Regions from separate parts of the Streptomyces sp. NPDC060194 genome, predicted to be linked through region 2. Evidence: riboswitches for the same ligand, from Rfam matches in the RefSeq annotation. Region 2 holds a riboswitch; the other holds the start of a gene.
The links. Region 2 has a riboswitch for thiamine pyrophosphate ahead of thiO (glycine oxidase ThiO). Riboswitches for the same ligand answer to the same signal wherever they lie in the genome.
Positions count from the first base shown of each region.

Region 1: it holds a riboswitch for thiamine pyrophosphate, as region 2 does, so the genes downstream of both, ACFWEG_RS17400 (ECF transporter S component) here and thiO (glycine oxidase ThiO) in region 2, are expected to answer to the same signal.

Region 1 covers NZ_JBHWZH010000072.1:14,032-23,937, forward strand. Annotated here, with positions in the region: gene ACFWEG_RS17360 (TetR/AcrR family transcriptional regulator) at 1-171, shown strand, start outside; gene ACFWEG_RS17365 (murein hydrolase activator EnvC family protein) at 226-687, opposite strand; gene rpsB (30S ribosomal protein S2) at 1,177-2,070, shown strand; gene tsf (translation elongation factor Ts) at 2,172-3,008, shown strand; gene pyrH (UMP kinase) at 3,167-3,922, shown strand; gene frr (ribosome recycling factor) at 4,041-4,598, shown strand; gene ACFWEG_RS17390 (phosphatidate cytidylyltransferase) at 4,598-5,734, shown strand; gene rlmN (23S rRNA (adenine(2503)-C(2))-methyltransferase RlmN) at 5,834-6,940, shown strand; TPP riboswitch at 7,036-7,143, shown strand; gene ACFWEG_RS17400 (ECF transporter S component) at 7,133-7,723, shown strand; gene ACFWEG_RS17405 (ABC transporter ATP-binding protein) at 7,720-9,093, shown strand; gene ACFWEG_RS17410 (energy-coupling factor transporter transmembrane component T family protein) at 9,090-9,893, shown strand; gene ACFWEG_RS17415 (hypothetical protein) at 9,903-9,906, opposite strand, start outside.
Region 2 covers NZ_JBHWZH010000052.1:25,606-35,511, reverse strand. Annotated here, with positions in the region: gene ACFWEG_RS14255 (YhgE/Pip family protein) at 1-532, shown strand, start outside; gene ACFWEG_RS14250 (TetR/AcrR family transcriptional regulator) at 544-1,185, shown strand; gene ACFWEG_RS14245 (DUF4126 domain-containing protein) at 1,397-2,011, shown strand; gene ACFWEG_RS14240 (phytoene desaturase family protein) at 2,113-3,594, shown strand; gene ACFWEG_RS14235 (hypothetical protein) at 3,638-4,588, opposite strand; gene metF (methylenetetrahydrofolate reductase [NAD(P)H]) at 4,628-5,548, opposite strand; gene thiE (thiamine phosphate synthase) at 5,689-6,339, opposite strand; gene ACFWEG_RS14220 (Rv2175c family DNA-binding protein) at 6,448-6,813, opposite strand; gene ACFWEG_RS14215 (NAD(P)/FAD-dependent oxidoreductase) at 6,861-8,102, opposite strand; TPP riboswitch at 8,206-8,319, shown strand; gene thiO (glycine oxidase ThiO) at 8,316-9,521, shown strand; gene thiS (sulfur carrier protein ThiS) at 9,518-9,730, shown strand; gene ACFWEG_RS14200 (thiazole synthase) at 9,732-9,906, shown strand, end outside.

The DNA of each region.
Region 1 (9,906 bases), on a different contig from region 2:
CACCCCCGGCTCGCGGCGATGCTCCTGCAGGGCGTGGTCGACGCGGCGGTCCGCCGCATCGAGTCCGGCGAGGACCTGGACACCGTCACCGACGCGGCGGTCGCGATGGCCCTGCACGGCGTCGGCGGCGCTTCGGGCTCACGCGTGGAGGGCGGGTCCGGAGATCGTTGACCGGGCCGCACGCCCCACCGCCGGGCAGGATCCGCCCGGCGGTCCTCGGCCCCGTCACCTGGGCAGGGGCACCCCCGCCACCGGGAGCAGGCGGGAGGGGGGTCGGTCGATCAGGTGGAGGGGGTTGAGGTAGGCGTCCGCCCGGCGCAGGCCCCAGTGCAGGCAGGACTGCGCGCAGTGGCCGGCGGGCTCGTCGAGGGCGGCGACCACGTCCCCCGCCGTGACCCGCGCGCCCGCCTCCGCCAGCGGGCGGACCGGCTCGAACGTCGTCCGCAGGGGCGGGTCGCCGGAGCCGGACAGCTCGACGACCAGGACGCCCCGGCCGCCCACCGGCCCCGCGAACGCGACCCGCCCGTCGCGCACCGCCCTGACCTCCGCGCCGGGCTCGGCGGCCAGGTCCACCCCGCGGTGGCCGGGACCGTACGGCGAGGCGGGCGGCACCCAGCCCCGAACGATCCGCGGCGGCGCCCCGCCCGGCCCCACCGGCCAGACCCCGGCCGAGACCTCCCTGCGCATCCCGGCGTCCGTCCCGGCCGAAGACCTCGCCGCAGCCCCCGCCGGGCCCCCGTCCGCAGCCCCGGCCGGATCCGCAGCCGCGCTCGCCCCCACGCCCCGGGCCCCCGCGTCCCGCGCCCCCACCCCGGTCGCCGTCGCCGAAGCCATTGCTCCCGTGCCCAGCACCAGGACCGCGACCAGCGCGACCCACCACTTCGCCGGCACCCTCCGCACACCCCGCATCACTCGTCGCATGCGTCCAACGCTGCACCTCACGGCCCTCCCCGAACGGATCGGGCCGGTTTCCGTGGACGGCGGGCGGGCTGTGGACAACGCCGTCACCCGGGGGTCTTCCGGTCCCGTACACTTCTGGTGGCGATCCGGGTCTCCGGATCGACTTCGCACGCCCCGACACCGGTCTCCTCGAGACGGTGGCAGCGCCTCTCGGTCCTTCGTGGCACGGCGCGCGCGGGGTGTCAGGAATCAACCGAGCACACAAGGAGTACGGCCATGGCCGTCGTCACGATGCGGGAGCTGCTGGAGAGCGGCGTCCACTTCGGTCACCAGACCCGTCGTTGGAACCCGAAGATGAAGCGCTTCATCTTCACGGAGCGCAACGGCATCTACATCATCGACCTGCTCCAGTCGCTGTCGTACATCGACCGCGCCTACGAGTTCGTCAAGGAGACCGTCGCCCACGGCGGTTCCATCATGTTCGTCGGCACCAAGAAGCAGGCGCAGGAGGCGATCGCCGAGCAGGCGACGCGCGTGGGCATGCCCTACGTCAACCAGCGCTGGCTCGGCGGCATGCTGACCAACTTCTCCACCGTCTACAAGCGCCTCCAGCGCCTGAAGGAGCTGGAGCTCATCGACTTCGAGGACGTGGCCGCCTCCGGCCTCACCAAGAAGGAGCTCCTGGTCCTCTCGCGTGAGAAGGCCAAGCTGGAGAAGACCCTCGGCGGTATCCGCGAGATGTCCAAGGTGCCCAGCGCCGTCTGGATCGTGGACACCAAGAAGGAGCACATCGCGGTCGGCGAGGCCCGGAAGCTCAACATCCCGGTCGTCGCCATCCTCGACACCAACTGCGACCCCGACGAGGTCGACTACAAGATCCCGGGCAACGACGACGCGATCCGCTCCGTCACCCTGCTCACCCGCGTGATCGCCGACGCCGTCGCCGAGGGCCTCATCGCCCGCTCCGGCGGCTCCGGTGAGGGCAAGGGCGAGAAGGCCGCCGCCGAGCCGCTCGCCGCCTGGGAGCGCGACCTGCTCGAGGGCGAGAAGAAGGCCGACGAGACCCCGGCCGCCGCCGAGGCCCCCGCCGCCGACGCCGAGGCGCCCGCCGCCCCGGCCGCCGACGAGGCGCCGGCCGCCGAGGCCGACAAGCCGGCCGAGCAGGCCTGACGCTCACGGTCGTGACGGCGGGGGACGGTGCTTCGCGCGCCGCCCCCGCCGTCCACCCGTAGATCCTCTTCTCGACCTCTCCAGGAAGAATCACAGCAATCATGGCGAACTACACCGCCGCGGACGTGAAGAAGCTCCGCGAGCTCACCGGCGCGGGCATGATGGACTGCAAGAAGGCCCTCGACGAGGCCGACGGCAGCGTCGACAAGGCCGTCGAGGCCCTGCGCATCAAGGGCCAGAAGGGCGTCGCCAAGCGCGAGGGCCGCTCCGCCGAGAACGGCGCCGTCGTCACCCTGATCGCCGACGACAACACCTCCGGCGTCATCCTCGAGCTGAAGTGCGAGACGGACTTCGTCGCCAAGGGCGACAAGTTCCAGGCCGTCGCGAACGCGCTGGCCGCCCACGTCGCCGCCACGAACCCGGCCGACACCGCCGCGCTCCTCGCCTCCGAGATCGAGCCCGGCAAGACCGTCCAGGCCTACGTCGACGAGGCGAACGCCAACCTCGGCGAGAAGATCGTCCTGGACCGCTTCGCGCAGTTCTCCGGCGCCTTCGTCACCTCGTACATGCACCGCACCATGCCCGACCTGCCCCCGCAGATCGGCGTCCTGGTCGAGCTGGACAAGGCCGAGCCCGAGCTGGCCCGCGGCATCGCCCAGCACATCGCCGCCTTCGCGCCGAAGTACCTCGACCGCGACGACGTCCCCGCCGAGGTCGTCGAGGCCGAGCGCCGCGTCGCCGAGGAGACCACCCGCGCCGAGGGCAAGCCCGAGGCCGCGCTCCCGAAGATCGTCGAGGGTCGCGTCAACGGCTTCTTCAAGGAGGCCACCCTCCTCGGCCAGCCGTACGCCCTGGACAACAAGAAGTCCGTCCAGAAGGTCCTGGACGAGGCCGGTGTCACCCTGAAGCGCTTCTCGCGCATCAAGGTCGGCATCTGAGTTACGTTCAGCGATCGTGCGTGGACCCCGCTAGGGTCTACAGCAGTCGGCCGCGTACGTAACGGACGACCGCAGATCTGACGAGGAGGCCATTGCCGCGTACGGGACCACGTACCCCACCGGCAATGGCCTCCTTCGTATGTGTACGAGGAGACCCCATGACGAATACCCCGCAGAGCGAGCCCGCCAAGGTGAGCGGACGCTTCATGCTGAAGCTGTCCGGTGAGGCCTTCGCCGGCGGCGGCGCCCTGGGTGTCGACCCCGACGTCGTGCACGCCATCGCGCGTGAGATCGCCGCCGTCGTGCGCGACGGGGCCGAGATCGCGGTCGTCATCGGCGGCGGCAACTTCTTCCGCGGCGCCGAGCTCCAGCAGCGCGGCATGGACCGGGCCCGCTCGGACTACATGGGCATGCTCGGCACGGTCATGAACTGCCTCGCCCTCCAGGACTTCCTGGAGAAGGAGGGCATCGACAGCCGCGTCCAGACGGCCATCACCATGGGACAGGTCGCCGAGCCGTACATCCCGCTGCGGGCCGTCCGCCACCTGGAGAAGGGCCGGGTCGTCATCTTCGGCGCCGGCATGGGCATGCCGTACTTCTCCACCGACACCACCGCTGCACAGCGCGCCCTGGAGATCGACGCCGGGGTCATGCTGATGGGCAAGAACGGGGTGGACGGGGTCTACGACTCCGACCCCCGGATCAACCCCGAGGCCGTCAAGTTCGACGCCCTGGAGTACGGCGAGGTCATCACCCGGGACCTGAAGGTCGCGGACATGACCGCGATCACCCTGTGCCGGGACAACAACCTCCCGATCCTCGTCTTCGAGCTGCTCGCCGAGGGCAATATCGCGCGGGCGGTCAAGGGTGAGAAGATCGGCACGCTCGTGAGCGACCGGGGTACCCGGGCCTAGCAGGGGCCGCTCCGGGGCCCCTACGCTTCACAGACTTCACAGACGCAGGTTCACAGGGTCCGGCCGCGCCGGTCACGCCGTCCGGACCGGGCCCGACCGAGACACGCAGGAGCAACTGGTGATCGAAGAAACCCTCCTCGAGGCCGAGGAGAAGATGGAGAAGGCCGTCGTGGTCGCCAAGGAGGACTTCGCCGCGATCCGCACCGGCCGTGCCCACCCGGCGATGTTCAACAAGATCGTCGCGGACTACTACGGCGCGCTCACGCCGATCAACCAGCTCGCCTCGTTCGCCGTCCCCGAGCCCCGGATGGCGGTGGTGACCCCCTTCGACGCCTCCGCGCTGCGCAACATCGAGCAGGCGATCCGCGACTCCGACCTCGGCGTCAACCCGAGCAACGACGGCCGGATCATCCGGGTGACGTTCCCCGAGCTGACCGGTGAGCGCCGCAAGGAGTACATCAAGGTCGCCAAGGGCAAGGCCGAGGACTCCAAGATCTCGATCCGCGCGGTCCGCCGCAAGGCCAAGGAGACCCTGGACAAGCTGGTCAAGGACAAGGAGGCCGGCGAGGACGAGGTGCGCCGGGCGGAGAAGGAGCTCGACGACACCACGGCGCGCTACGTGGCCCAGGTCGACGAGCTGCTCAAGCACAAGGAAGCCGAGCTCCTCGAGGTCTGATGAACGACTCTTCCTGGGGCGTCCCGCCGGGCGCCGGCGGCGGCCTCGCCGGCGGGCCCGCCCCCTGGGGACCCGCCACGGGTGGCCCCGCTCCGGCGGGTCCCTCCTACGACGGTCACGAAGCCGCGCAGACTCGGCCCATGCCCATCGTTCCGGACGCCGGCAGGAACCCCGGAGAACCTGACGACCACCACGCGGATCGGGGGGCTGCCCGGCTTCCGGGCGGCCCCCTGTTCCACGACGAACCGCCGCAGGAACCCATGACTCCCGCTCCTGCCCCCGCGCCCTCCCCGGCCCCGGTCCCGCCGCTGCCCGAGAAGAAGCGCGCGGGCCGCGACCTGCGCGCCGCCATAGGGGTCGGTCTCGGCCTCGGTGCGGTGATCATCGCGTCGCTGTTCATCTGGAAGCCCGCGTTCATCGGGGTGATAGCGGTCGCCGTGGTCGTCGGGCTCTGGGAGCTGACGAGTCGGCTCCGCGAGGAGAAGGGCATCAACGCCCCGCTCGTGCCGCTCGCTGTCGGCGGTGCGGCGATGGTCGTCGCGGGCTTCGTCAGCGGGCCCGGCGGCGCGTGGGTGGCGATGGCGCTCACCGCGCTCGCCGTCCTGGTCTGGCGGATGACCGAGCCGCCCGAGGGCTACCTCAGGGACGTCACCGCGGGCATCTTCGCCGCGTTCTACGTGCCGTTCCTGGCGACGTTCGTCTCGCTGATGCTCACCGCGGACGACGGTGCGCAGCGGGTCGTCACGTTCCTCGTGCTGACCGTGGTCAGCGACACCGGGGCGTACGCGGTGGGCTGGCGGTTCGGCACCCACAAGCTGGCGCCGCGGATCAGCCCGGGCAAGACCCGGGAGGGCCTGTTCGGGGCGGTGGCCTTCGCCATGGCCGGTGGCGTGCTCTGCATGACGCTGCTCGTCGACGGCGGGCAGTGGTGGCAGGGCCTGGTCATCGGCGTCGCCGTCGCGGCCAGCGCGACCCTCGGCGACCTCGGCGAGTCGATGATCAAGCGCGACCTCGGCATCAAGGACATGGGCACCCTGCTCCCGGGTCACGGGGGCATCATGGACCGGCTGGACTCGCTGCTGCCGACGGCCCCGGTCGTCTGGCTGCTGCTGGTGGCGTTCGTGGGGTCGGGCTGAGTCCGGCCGGGCGCGGACGCCCGCTGTGAAGCTGTGACGAGGACCCCGTGCCGACCGTGGCGCGGGGTCGCCGTCATGTCTGGGACAATGGGACGCATCATGCCCAAGCCTGGAGAACTGACCTTCGTCGCCCCGCGCGGAGCCAAGAAGCCGCCGCGGCACCTCGCCGACCTCACGCCCGCCGAGCGCAAGGACGCCGTCGCCGCGACCGGCGAGAAGCCGTTCCGCGCCAAGCAGCTGTCGCAGCACTACTTCGGCCGGCTCGCCCACGACCCGGCCGAGTGGACCGACATCCCGGCCGCGTCGCGCGAGAAGCTGCGCGAGGCGCTGCTCCCGGAGCTGATGACGGTCGTCCGGCACATCTCCTGCGACGACGACACCACCCGCAAGACGCTCTACCGGATGCACGACGGGACGCTCGTCGAGTCGGTCCTCATGCGCTACCCGGACCGGGTCACCATGTGCATCTCCTCGCAGGCCGGCTGCGGCATGAACTGCCCGTTCTGCGCGACCGGCCAGGCCGGGCTCGACCGCAACCTGTCGACGGCCGAGATCGTCCACCAGATCGTCGACGGCGTGCGCGCGCTGCGCGACGGCGAGATCCCCGGCGGTCCCGCGCGGCTGTCCAACATCGTCTTCATGGGCATGGGCGAGCCGCTCGCCAACTACAACCGCGTCACCTCCGCCATCCGCCGGCTCACCGACCCCGAGCCCGACGGCCTCGGCCTGTCCCAGCGCGGCATCACCGTCTCCACCGTCGGCCTGGTGCCGGCGATGACCCGGTTCGCCGACGAGGGCTTCAAGTGCCGCCTCGCCGTCTCGCTGCACGCGCCCGACGACGAGCTGCGCGACACCCTCGTGCCGGTCAACACCCGCTGGAAGGTCCGCGAGGTCCTCGACGCGGCGTGGGAGTACGCGGAGAAGTCCGGCCGCCGGATCTCGATCGAGTACGCCCTGATCCGCGACATCAACGACCAGGCCTGGCGCGGCGACCTGCTCGGCCGGCTGCTCAAGGGCAAGCGGGTGCACGTCAACCTGATCCCGCTGAACCCGACCCCGGGCTCGAAGTGGACCGCCTCGCGGCCCGAGGACGAGAAGGCGTTCGTGGCCGCGATCGCCGCCCACGGGGTGCCGGTCACCGTCCGCGACACCCGCGGCCAGGAGATCGACGGGGCCTGCGGGCAGCTGGCCGCGACGGAGCGCTGACGGGCGCACCGCGGCGGCGGGTTCCGGACGGCGGGTTCCGGCCTGTTAGGGTTCCCACCGCGCACCGCCCGCAGGTGCGTTCGAAAAACATCTGAACACTCCGACAGGGGAGCGCCCACCGGGGCGCTGAGAGTGCGGCACCGCCGCAGACCCTCGGACCTGATCCGGTTCGTACCGGCGTAGGGAGTCACCGTGCAGAACGCATCAGCAGCGTCGTCATCTCGTTGGCGGACCGTCGACATCGTCGTCACCGCCGTGCTCGGTGCCGTCTTCGGCGTCGTCTTCTGGGCCTGGGGCCTGTTCTGGAACGGCCCCGCCGCCGCGATACCCGCGCCGTTCAACGCGCTGCTCTACGGCGTGTGGCTGATCCCGCCGGTCCTCGGCCCGCTCGTCGTCCGCAAGCCCGGCGCGGGCGTCTTCGCCTCCGTGGTCGCCGCCGCCGTCTCCGCCTTCCTGGGCTCGTCCTGGGGGCTGACCACGGTCGTCTACGGCCTGGTGCAGGGCGTCGCCGGCGAGGCGGCCTTCGCCGCCTTCCGCTACCGCGGCTTCAGGCTGCCGGTCGCGCTGCTCGGCGGCCTGCTCGCCGGGATCGCGGCCTCCGTCCTGGACATCACGATGTACTACTCGGCGAACGCGGTCGGCGTGAACATCGGCTACGCGGCCTGCGTGATGCTCTCGTGCGTGGTCGTCGCCGGCTGGGGCTCGTGGGCGCTGACCCGGGGCCTCGCGCAGACCGGCGCCCTCGACCCGTTCCCCTCGGGCCGCGAGCGCGCCGCGGTATGACCGTCGCCGTGCGCCTGCGGGGGTTCGGCCACCGGCACGCCGGGCGGAAGGCCTGGGCGGTCCGCGGGCTCGACCTCGCGATCGAGCGGGGCGAGCGGGTGGCGCTGCTCGGACCCTCGGGCGCGGGCAAGTCCACGCTGCTCGCCGCGCTCGCCGGGCTCGACGTGCCGGGGGAGCGCGAGGGCACGTTGGAGGTCGACGGGCGGGCCGGCATCGTCTTCCAGGACCCGGCCGCCCAGCTCGTCATGGTGCGCTCCGGCGACGACGTCGCCTTCGGCCTGGAGAACCTCGGCACCCCCGCCGACCGCATCCGGCCGACGGTGGACGAGGCCCTCGCCCGCGTCGGCTTCCCCTACGGCCACGACCGGCCCACCCACGCGCTGTCCGGCGGCGAGCAGCAGCGGCTCGCCCTCGCCGGCGTCCTCGCGCTCGGCCCCTCCCTGCTGCTGCTCGACGAGCCGACCGCCAACCTCGACCCGGCCGGCGCGGACGAGGTCCGCCGGGCGCTCGCCGCCGTCCCGCGCGACACCACGACGGTGATCGTCGAGCACCGGGTCGCCGAACTGCTCCCGCTGCTCGACCGGGTCGTCGTGCTGGACGCGGGCGGCGGCGTCCGCGCCGAGGGGCCGCCGGAGAAGATCTTCCGCGCGTACGGCGACCAGCTCGCCGAGGACGGCGTCTGGGTGCCCGGCCACCCGCTCCCGTCGTACCCGCCGACCGCCGGACCGGGCGCCGAGCTGCTGCGGACCGAGTCGCTCGCCCACCGGCACGCGGGGGCCTTCCCCGACCTGGCCGTGCGGGCCGCGGAGACGCTGGCGGTGCTCGGTCCGAACGGGGCGGGGAAGTCGACGCTCGCGCTGCTGCTCGGCGGGCTGCTGAAGCCGGACGCGGGCCGGGTGGTGGCCGCCGCCGACCCCCGGCCGCCGCACACCTGGCGGGCGTCCGCGCTGGCCGGGCGGATCGGGAGCGTGTTCCAGAACCCGTCGCAGCAGTTCGTGACCTCCCGGGTACGGGAGGAGCTGGCGCTCGGCGGGGCCTCCGCGGACCGCGTCGGCGAGCTCCTGGAGCGGCTGCGGCTGGCCCGGCTCGCCGAGGCGCACCCGCACACCCTCTCCGGCGGCGAGCGCCGCCGGCTCTCGGTGGCCACCGCGCTCGCCGCCGCGCCCGACCTGCTGGTCCTCGACGAGCCGACCTTCGGCCAGGACCGGCGTACCTGGTCGGAGCTGGCCGCCCTCCTCGCCTCGCTGCGCGACCAGGGCCACGGCCTGGTCACCGTCACCCACGACCCGGACTTCGTCACCGCGCTCGGCGGACGCGAGGTCCGCCTGACGGGAGCGCCGACCTCCTCCCGCGCGGGCGGTGCGCGATGAGCCTCTTCGAGCCGATCGTGGATTCCGCCGCCCCGCTGGCGCGGCGGAATCCCACCGCGAAGCTGGTGGCCGCGCTGGTCCTCTCGCTGACCCTGGTGGTCAGTCTCGATCCCGTCGCGCCCGCGCTCGCCCTCGCCGTCGAGCTGGCGCTCGTGCCCGCCTTCGGGCTGCGCTACGGCGAACTGCTGCGGCGGACGTGGCCGCTGCTCGTGTCGGTGGCCGGGGCGGTGTTCGCGCTGGTGCTGTTCGCGCAGGAGCGGACCGGGGCGGTGCTCGTCGACGCCGGGCCGCTGCACGTGACCACGGGGGTGCTCGCGACCGCGCTCGCGCTGGCCCTGCGGCTGGTCGCGGTGGGGCTTCCGGGCCTGATGGTCGTCGCGACCACCGACCCGACCGACCTCGCGGACTCGCTGGTGCAGAACGCCCGCGTCCCGGCCCGGTTCGCGTTCGGCGCGCTGGCCGCGCTCAGGATGGTGCCCCTGCTGGGCGAGGAGTGGCGGATGATCGCGTTGGCCCGGCGGGCCCGCGGGCTCGACGCGGGGCGCAACCCGGTCCGCGGGCTGCGGCTGCTGGCCTCCGCCGCGTTCACCCTGCTCGTCGGCGCGATCCGCCGCGGCACCCGGCTCGCGCAGGCGATGGACGCGCGCGGCTTCGACGCCCGCACCCCGCGGACGTACGCGCGCGAGCAGCGGTTCCTGCGCGCGGACACGGCGATGGTGGCGGGGGCGGTGGTGGTCGCGGCCGGGTGCGTGGTGGCGAGCGTGGTGACGGGGACGTTCAACCCGGTGTTCGGCGGCTGACCGGCCGGCTCAG
Region 2 (9,906 bases):
GATCGCGCCGCTCAACCGGCGCGCGCTCGCCGCCGGCGCCTCGACCTGGCGGATCGCGTTCGCGGGCTGGCTGCCGGTGGCCGCGCTCGGGGTGCTGCAGGTGGCGGCGCTGATGTCCGTCCTGCACTGGGCGCTCGGCCTGCGCGCCGAGCACGCCGCCGGGACCGTCGCCTTCCTGGCGCTGACGACCTGCTGCTTCGCGGCGATCGTGCAGTGGCTCAACGCCCGCTTCGGGGCGGCGGGCCGCATCCTGGTCCTCGCCGCCCTGATGCTCCAGCTGACCTCCGCCGGCGGCACCTACCCCGTCCAGACCAGCCCGGGGTTCTTCAACGCCCTGCACCCGTTCCTGCCCATGACCTACGTGGTGGAGGCGCTGCGCCGGCTGATCACGGGCGGCGACCTGGGGCCGGTGTGGACGGGCGGGGCGGTGCTGCTCGCCTTCACCGCCGGAGCGCTCGCCCTGACGGCGCTGTCCGCCCGGCGCAAGCAGGTCTGGACGATGGACCGTCTGCACCCGGAGCTGAGCCTGTGACAATCATGCCCATGGGAAGCAGGGACAGCGCGCACGCCCCGGGCGGCGCGGAGAGCACCAGACGGCAGGCGACACGGCAGAAGCTCTACGAGGCGGCCGTGACGCTCATCGCCGAGCAGGGCTTCTCCGCGACGACGGTCGACGAGATCGCGGAACGCGCGGGCGTCGCCAAGGGCACGGTCTACTACAACTTCGCCAGCAAGTCGGTGCTCTTCGAGGAACTCCTCAAGCACGGCGTCGGGCTCCTGACGGCCTCCCTGCAGCAGGCCGCCGACGACAGCGCGCGCCGGGGCGGCGGGGCCGTCGAGGCCCTGGACGCGATGGTCCGCGCGGGCCTGTCGTTCATCCACGCCTACCCGTCGTTCACGCAGCTCTACGTCGCCGAGCTGTGGCGCACCAACCGGGCGTGGCAGTCGACGCTCATGGTGGTGCGTCAGCAGGCGGTGGCCGTGGTGGAGGACGTGCTGCGCGGGGGTGTGGAGAGCGGCGAGCTGAGCGCGGACATCGACGTGCAGCTGACGGCGGCGGCGCTGGTGGGGATGGTCCTGGTGGCCGCCCTCGACTGGCAGGCCTTCCAGAGCGAGCGCTCGCTGGACGAGGTCCACGCGGCGCTGTCGCGGCTGCTCCAGGGGCGGGTGCGCGGAACGCTGTGATCCCGGCGGGGGTCGGACCGGGACCGCAGCCCCGTGCCGGCGGTCCCGGGCCGACCGCTCCCCGGTGCCCCCACTCTGCCGTCCGCGCAGGTGGGGGCCCATCCGCGCGGCTACTCATCTCCGCGCCTGGGTACGGATACTCAGGCCGTCGCGCCCCGCTGCCCCCGTCCCGTCCGGGGACTCCCGGCGGCGGGCTGGTTACGATCACCCCGTGTCCGTACTCCCCCTGGTCTTCACCAGCGGCTGGGCCAGCGGGATCAACGCCTACGCGGTGGTCCTGCTCCTCGGTCTGTTCGGCGTCACCGGAGTCTCCGACGAGGTGCCCGAGGCCCTGCAGCGCACCGACGTGCTGATCGCCGCGGGCGTGCTGTTCCTCTGCGAGGCGGTGGCCGACAAGATCCCCTACGTGGACTCCGTGTGGGACGCCTTCCACACCGTGATCCGCCCGCTGTCGGGCGCCGTGGTCGGGGCGCTGCTCGCGGGGCAGAGCGGGTCGCTGCCGGACCTGGCCGCAGGCGCGGTGGGCGGGACGACGGCGCTGCTGAGCCACTTCGTCAAGGCCGGCACCAGGATGGCGATCAACACCTCGCCGGAGCCGGCGAGCAACGTGGTGGCCAGCACCCTGGAGGACCTCGGGGTCGCCGGGGTGGTCACGTTCGCGATGTTCAACCCGGTCGCCGCCGCCGTGATCACCGCACTGCTCCTGCTCGCCGGACTGGTCGTGGTCTTCTTCCTGGGCTCCCGGATCCGCCGCTTCCTGCGGCGGCGTGCGCAGCGGCGCGAGGAGCGCCGGATCGCCGGCCGGGAGCCGGGACCGCCCGGCTGAGCCGGCCCCGGACGGGCCCCGTCGGACCGCGGCCGGGCTCGATCCGCAGGTCGGCGGGGGTCCGGCGGGGATTGTCAGTGGCTGCGGATAAAGTCCCCGACATGGCACGCATTGCGGTGATCGGCGCCGGGACCGGCGCGATGGCGACGGCTGCCCGGTTGGCCGTGGCGGGCCACCGGGTGGTGGTGTTCGAGCGCACGGAGACCTACGGCGGCTCGCTCGGCCGGTTCGAGCGGGACGGCTTCGTCTTCGACACCGGGCCCGGTCTGCTCGGCGTCCCCGCCGTCTACCGCGACCTGTTCGTCAAGACCGGCAGGAAGCCGCTGGAGGAGTGCGTCGACCTCACTCAGGTCGACCCCTCGTCGGCGCACGTCTTCTCCGACGGCACCCGCGTCGCCCTGCCCAACGCCTCCCGGGCGGGCGTCGTCTCCGCCCTGGAGGAGGCGCTCGGCGCGGGCGCGGGCGAGCGCTGGGGGGAGTTCCTGGTGCGGGCCCGCGAGGCGTGGGACCGCACCCGGCGGCCGCTCCTGGAGGAGCCGCTGTGGTCCGACTGGAAGGTGCTCGCCGAGCGGGAGCCGTACCCGGCGCTGAGGCGGCGCCGACTGCTGCGGACCCGGCAGGCCGCCACCCTCGCCGAGATCGGGGCGCTGGAGCTCGGTGACCCCCGGCTTGCGGCGCTGCTCTCCGGTTTCGCCCTGGAGCACGGCCTGGACCCGCGGCACGCCCCGGCGAGCGCCGCGGTGCTGCCCTACATGGAGCACGCGTTCGGCACCTGGTACGTGCGCGGCGGCCTGCGCGAGCTGGCCCGCGCGGTGTACGAGCGGTGCCTGGAGCGGCGGGTGGAGTTCGTGTTCGGCGCGCGGGTGACCGGCGTCGTGGAGAAGGACGGTCGGGCCGCGGGCGTCGAACTGGCCGACGGGCGGGTGGAGGAGGCGGACCACGTGGTCAGCTCAGCCTCCCCTGACGACCTCCCGCTGCCGGGCGGCGCCGCGGTGGCCGACGCCCCGGCCGAGCGGCACGGCCTGCCCGGCCGGTTCACCGTCCTGCTCGCGCTGCGCGGCCCCCGCCCCGAGGGCACCGCGCACAAGACGGTGGTGCACGCCCCGGACAGCGCGGTGGAGGCCGCGGTCGTCTTCGGCTCCCAGGCCACCCCCGCCGAGCGGCCGACCCTGACCGTCCTGCGCCCCGACGACCCCGCCACCCGGCCCGACGCGGACCACGAGGCGGTCACCCTGACGGCGACGGTGGCCCCCCGGGGCCCGGTCGACTGGGCGGACCCGGCGACGGCCTCGCGGTACGCGGACACCCTGGCCGAGGTGGCCGAGGCCGCCGTCCCGGGGCTGCGGGAGCGGGTGCTGTGGCGGGAGGTCCTGACCCCGGCGGACACCGCCCCCGTCCGGCCGCCGGCGCTCGCGGCGGCGGCCGGCGCGTACCTCTACCCGCCGAACACCACCGGTCTGCCGGGCCTGTTCCGGGCGGGCGGCTGGTCGCACCCCGGCGGCGGGCTCGCGCACGCGGGGATGTCGGGGGCCCTGGTGGCCGGGCTGATCGTGGAGGGCCCGGGGTTCCGGGGCTCGCGCTGAGCCCCGGGCCGGTTCGACGAGGAGCGGCCGGCCGGGAGACGTCTCAGTACCGGTTGGCCTGCTCGTCCTGGTACGGGTAGGGCTGCTCCGGCGGCAGCGCGCCGCCCTGCTGCCCGTCGTCGTAGGCCCCGGGCGGCGCGGCCTGCTCGCCGTCCCGCTGCTGCGGCACCCAGACCCCGCCGGGCGGGGTGTCCGAGCCGTAGCCCTGCCCGTAGCCGCCGCCGTAGGTGTCGTAGCCGGGCTGCGGGTAGGACTGGGCGCCGATGTACGGGTCGGAGTAGGCGGCGTAGCTCTGCCCGGTGTCGGTGTTGTAGCCGTAGGGGTAGGCCCCGGTGTCGTAGCCGCCGGTGTCGTACGTGCCCGTGCCGTAGGTCGGGTAGCCGCCCGTGTCGTAGCCGGTGGCGGCGTAGGGGTCCTGCTGGGGGGTCTGGCCGGGGAAGGGGTAGCTGTGGCCGCCGGTGTCGCCGGGGTCCTGGGCGGTCTGCGGGGTGGCGAACCCGGACTGGTCGTAGAGGCTCCACTGGCCGGTCCCGTCGGGCGACGGCTGGGCGTCGTGGACCGGGAACACGGAGGTCGAGGAGGTGACGGGCTCCGCGAGGGGCGCGGTGGCCGCGACGGCGTCCGGCGCGTCGAGCGCGTGGCCGGGGACGTCCGCCGGGTCGTAACTGAGGTCCGAGACCTCGAGCGTCGGCTCCTTGAGGGCCGCCGCCTCGCCCTTGCGGCGCTTGCTGATGCCCGGGTTGCCGCCGAGCGCCCAGCCGGTCGAGAAGCCGCGCCGGAACGCCATCGTGACGTAGGTCTGCCCGACGGCGAAGGTGATCGCGCCGAGGGCGATCACCACCCGCGACGAGAGGGCCACGCCGAACACGACGACCAGGAAGCCGACGAACGCGAGCAGCCGCCAGCGCAGCCGCGCCTTGTACTGCAGAAGCACCTCAGCGAGCAGCCACAACGCGACGATGCCGAACGCGATGTAGAGGACCGTCCAGCCCATGTACGCCCCTCCTCCGCGGCCGCCGGTGGATGCGGCCGGTCAGGCCTGCTGCCGGTGCAGGCCCAGATTCTCGTGGATCTCCAGTGTCGCGGTCGAGTTGTTCATGGTGATGAAGTGCAGACCGGGGACTCCCTCGGCGAGCAGCCTCGCGCAGAACTCCGTCGCGAACTCGATACCGATGGAGCGTACAGCGGCGGGATCGTCCTTGACCGCGAGGATGCGGTCTTTCAGCGCGGACGGCACGGCGGCGGTGCTGAGCTGCGGGAGCCGCTCCAGCGTCTTCACACTGGTCACGGGCATCACCTCGGGGATGATCGGCGTCTCGCAGCCCGCCGCGTGGACCCGGTCACGCAGCCGCAGGTAGTTCTCCGGGTCGAAGAACATCTGCGTGATCGCGTAGTCCGCCCCGGCCCGGCACTTGGCGACGAAGTGCGCCACGTCGGTGTCCCACTCGGTGGAGCGCGGGTGCATCTCGGGGAACGCGGCGACGCCGACGCAGAAGTCCCCGGACTCCTTGATGAGCCCGACCAGCTCGGCGGCGTAGGTGAGCCCCTCGGGGTGCCGGACCCACTCGCCCATCGGGTCGCCGGGCGGGTCGCCCCGCACGGCGAGGATGTTGCGGATGCCGGCGTCGGCGTACCGGCCGATGACGTGCCGGATCTGGGCGGTGGAGGTGCCGACCGCGGTGAGGTGGGCGACGGGGGTGAGGGTGGTGTCCGCTGCGATCCGCTCGGTCGCCTTCACCGTGCCCTCGGAGGTCGTGCCGCCGGCCCCGTACGTCACGGAGACGAAGTCGGGGGCGACGCCCTCGACGCGGCGCAGCGCGTTCCACAGGCTGCGCTCGCCCTTCTCCGTCCTCGGCGCGAAGAACTCGAACGAACACGTGGTGGTGCCGGGCACGAGCATGTCGCGCACGACGCGCGCGCGGTCCGTCCTGGTGGACGCGGTACCAAGGGCCATGAAGACAGGTTAGCGACGGCGTTCGCCGCACCCCAAGCCGATGGCCCTTTTGTCCCCTCTCACCGCATTCCCGTCCACCCCTCGGACACCTGCCGGGCACCCGCCGGTCGGCCCGGGCCGCGCCGGGCCGACCGGGTCGGTCACAGCGCGCGTGCGCGCACCCGCCGGGCCAGGTCGGCGGCGGCCGCCCCGGGGTCGTCGGCCTCGGTGATCGCGCGGACGACGACGACCCGCCGGGCGCCGGCGTCGAGGACCTCGTCGAGGTTGCCGGCGTCGATGCCGCCGATAGCGAACCAGGGGCGGTCCGTGTCCAGGGCGGCGGTGCTGCGGACCAGGTCGAGGCCGGGGGCGTGCCGGCCGGGCTTGGTGGGGGTGGGCCAGCAGGGGCCGGTGCAGAAGTAGTCGACGCCCTCCTGGACGGCGGCGGCGCCCGCCTCCGCGACGGAGTGCGTGGAGCGGCCGATCAGCACCTCGTCGCCGAGGACCGCGCGGGCGGCGGGCACCGGCAGGTCGCCCTGGCCGAGGTGGAGGACGTCGGCGCCGATCGCGTGGGCGACGTCCGCGCGGTCGTTGACCGCGAGGAGCCGGCCGTGGCGGCGGCAGGCGTCGGCGAACACCTGGAGGTGCTCCAGCTCCTCGGCCGCCTCCATCCCCTTGTCGCGCAGCTGCACCACATCCACGCCGCCGCCGGGGCCGAGGACGGCGTCCAGGAAGGCGGGCAGGTCGTTCTGCCGGGTGCGGGCGTCGGTGCACAGGTAGAGGCGGGCGTCGGCGAGCAGGGCGCGCGGCATGGCGGTGTGTCCCCCCGGGTCGGTCGTGGCGGGGCGGGCGGACGGGCCGTCACGGGCCCGCCCGGCCGCCCCGGTTCGTGTGGTGCTGTGCGGTGCGCTGAGCGCGGGCTACAGGGCCAGGGCCTGGGCCCGGCGCTTCACCTCCGTGCCGCGGTTCTCGGCGAGGGCCTGGACGGGGGTGCCGGGCAGGCTCTCGTCGGGCGTGAAGAGCCACTCCAGCATCTCCTCGTCGGAGTAGCCGTCGTCCTTCAGGAGGGTGAGGGTGCCGCTGAGGCCCTTGACGATCCGGTCGCCGGCGATAAAGGCGGCCGGCACCTGCAGGGAGCGGTTCTCCCCGCGGCGGACGGCGATCAGCTGGCCCTCCTTCACCAGTTGCCGCACCTTGGTCACCTCGATGTCGAGCATCTCGGCGATGTCGGGCAGGTGGAGCCAGCTGGGGATGAGCGCGTCGGTCTTCGCATCGATCTCGGTCACGCCCCCAAGCCTGCCACCTGCCGCGAGGAGTCGGCACCCGGGGACGGTCAGCCGGACGACACCGCGGCCTTCAGCGGGACCGCCGGGTCCGCCGTCCTGACCGGGTCGAGCACCGCGCCCGCCTCGATGAGCCTGCGCCCCTGGGCCAGGTCGCGCGGCCGGCCCACCGCGAGCAGCGCCACGAGCACGCCCTCGCGCAGCCAGCACATCGACCAGGCCGGGGCGTCGGGGTCGCCGCGCCGCACGAGGGTGTCGGCGTCCGCGTGGTGGCCGGCGTACTGCACGAAGCGCCCGAACTGCTCGGACCAGAAGTACGGCACGGGGTCGTAGGCGGCGGGCTCCTCCCCCAGGATGTTCGCCGCGACCGTGCGGGGGCCCTGGAGGGCGTTGTCCCAGTGGTGCACCAGGAGCCGGGCGCCGTAGCGGGCGGAGGGGAAGGAGGCGCAGTCGCCGACGGCGAACACGCCGGGCAGCGAGGTCCGCAGCGAGGCGTCGGCGGTGACCGAGCCGTCGGGCTCCAGGGCGATGCCGGAGCCGGCCAGCCAGCCGGTGTCCGGGCGCGCGCCGATCCCGACGACGACCGCGCCGGCCGGCAGCCGGCGGCCGTCGGCCAGGACCACCGCGCCGTCCTCCACCCGCGCGACCCGGGCGCCGGTGAGCAGTTCGGCGCCGGCGGCCCGGTACCAGTCGGCCATCGGGGCGGCCGCCTCGGCGGGCACGGTGCCCGCGAGCGGCCGGTCCGCCGCCTCGACGACGGTCACCGCGCAGCCGGCGTCGAGCGCCGAGGTCGCGAACTCCGCGCCGATCCAGCCGGCCCCGACCACCACGACGTCCCGCTGCTCGGCGAGCACCGGGCCGAGCCGCTCGGCGTCGTCCACCGTGCGCAGCACGTGCACGCCGGCGGCGTCCTCGGTGCCGGGCAGCACGACGGGCCGCGCACCGGTGGCGACGACCAGGGCGTCGTACGGGAGCGGCCCCTGCTCGGTGTCGATCTCGCGCGCCCATGGGCGCAGGGCGGTGGCGCTCACGCCGGTCCGCAGGGAGACGTCGAGGGCGTCGTAGTCGACGTCCAGGACGACGCTCTCGGGGGAGGCCTTGCCGAGCAGGACCGCCTTGGAGAGCGGCGGCCGGTCGTAGGGCCGGTGCGGCTCGTCGCCGAGCAGCGTCACCGCGCCCTCGTACCCGAGCTCGCGCAGGCCGACGGCGGTCTGCACCCCGGCCAGGCCCGCGCCGACGATGACGACACCCGCACCGGAGGGATCCGCGGGCGACTGCAGCTGTTCACTCACGGGGGTCACCCTACGCAGATCCGGGGGGCCCGCCGCGAGCCGGACCGGGGGCCGGCGGCGGCCTTACCCGGCTCCGCGGCGAGGCGTTAGGGTGGCCGGGCAAGAGCGCACTCGCGGGAGCCCGCACGCAGCGGGCTGAGAGGGAGGCTGGCCGGCCTCCGACCGTACGAACCTGATCCGGGTCATGCCGGCGAAGGGAGGAGCGGGAGAGCCGTGCACAGTCATGGACACGATCCGAACAGCGGTGGAGCGCCCGACGTCGTGGTGGTCGGCGGCGGCGTCATCGGCCTGGTGACCGCCTGGCGGGCCGCGCAGCGCGGGCTGCGGGTCACCGTCGTGGACCCCGAACCGGGCGGCGGGGCCGCCCGGGTGGCGGCCGGGATGCTGGCCGCGGTCACCGAACTGCACCACGGCGAGCAGACGCTGCTCGCCCTCAACCTCGCCTCCGCCCGGCGCTACCCGGCGTTCGCCGCCGAGCTGGAGGAGGCCACCGGGCTCGGCGTCGGCTTCCGGCCCTGCGGCACCCTCGCCGTCGCCCTGGACGCCGACGACCGCGCCCACCTGCGCGAACTCCACGCCCTGCAGCGGCGCTCGGGCCTGGAGTCGGAGTGGCTCACCGGGCGCGAGTGCCGCCGCCTGGAGCCGATGCTTGCGCCGGGGGTGCGCGGCGGGCTGCGGGTCGACGGCGACCACCAGGTGGACCCGAGGCGGCTCGCCCGGGCGCTCGTCGCGGCCTGCGAGCGGGCCGGGGTGACGCTGCTGCGCACGTCGGTCCGCGAGCTCCTCGTCCGCGGTGACCGGGCCCGCGGGGTCGTCCTGGCGGACACGGAGGGGTCCGCCGGCACCGAACTGGCGGCCGGGCAGGTCGTCCTGGCCGCCGGCAGCCTCAGCGGCCGCCTCGCCGGCGTGCCCGCGGAGGCCGTCCCGCCGGTCCGCCCGGTCAAGGGCCAGGTCCTGCGCCTGACCGTCCCCGCCGCCTACGCCCCCTTCCTCAGCCGTACGGTCCGGGCCGTGGTGCGCGGCGGGAACGTGTACCTGGTGCCGCGCGAGAACGGCGAGCTGGTCGTCGGCGCGACCAGCGAGGAGATGGGCTGGGACACCACCGTCACCGCGGGCGGGGTCTACGAACTCCTGCGCGACGCGCACGAGTTGATCCCCGGCATCACCGAGCTGCCGCTCACCGAGACCCGCGCGGGCCTGCGCCCCGCCTCCCCCGACAACGCGCCGCTCCTCGGCCCGACCGCACTGCCGGGGCTCCACCTGGCGACCGGCCACCACCGCAACGGCGTCCTGCTCACCCCCGTCACCGGCGACGTCATGGCCGAGGTACTGACCACCGGCGTCCTGCCGTCCGACGCCCGCCCCTTCACCCCCCGGCGCTTCCCGGCGCCCGTCGTCCGCGAGGAGCAGCCCGCATGACGGTCCCCACGGTGATCACCGTGAACGGCGAGTCCCGCGAGATCGCCGCCGGAACCACCCTCGACACCCTGGTCGCCGGCCTCACCCGGGCCGCCAGGGGCGTCGCCGCCGCCGTCAACGAGGACGTCGTCCCGCGCGGGCAGTGGCCCGGGACGACGCTCGCCGCGGGCGACCGCGTCGAGGTGCTGACCGCCGTCCAGGGAGGCTGACATGGCCGACGACGCGCTGACCATCGGCGATGCCACCTTCTCCTCGCGGCTCGTGATGGGCACCGGCGGGGCGCCGAGCCTCGACGTCCTGGAGCGCGCGCTGACCGCCTCGGGGACGGAGCTGACCACCGTCGCCATGCGGCGGCTCGACCCGTCCGTCCAGGGCTCGGTCCTCT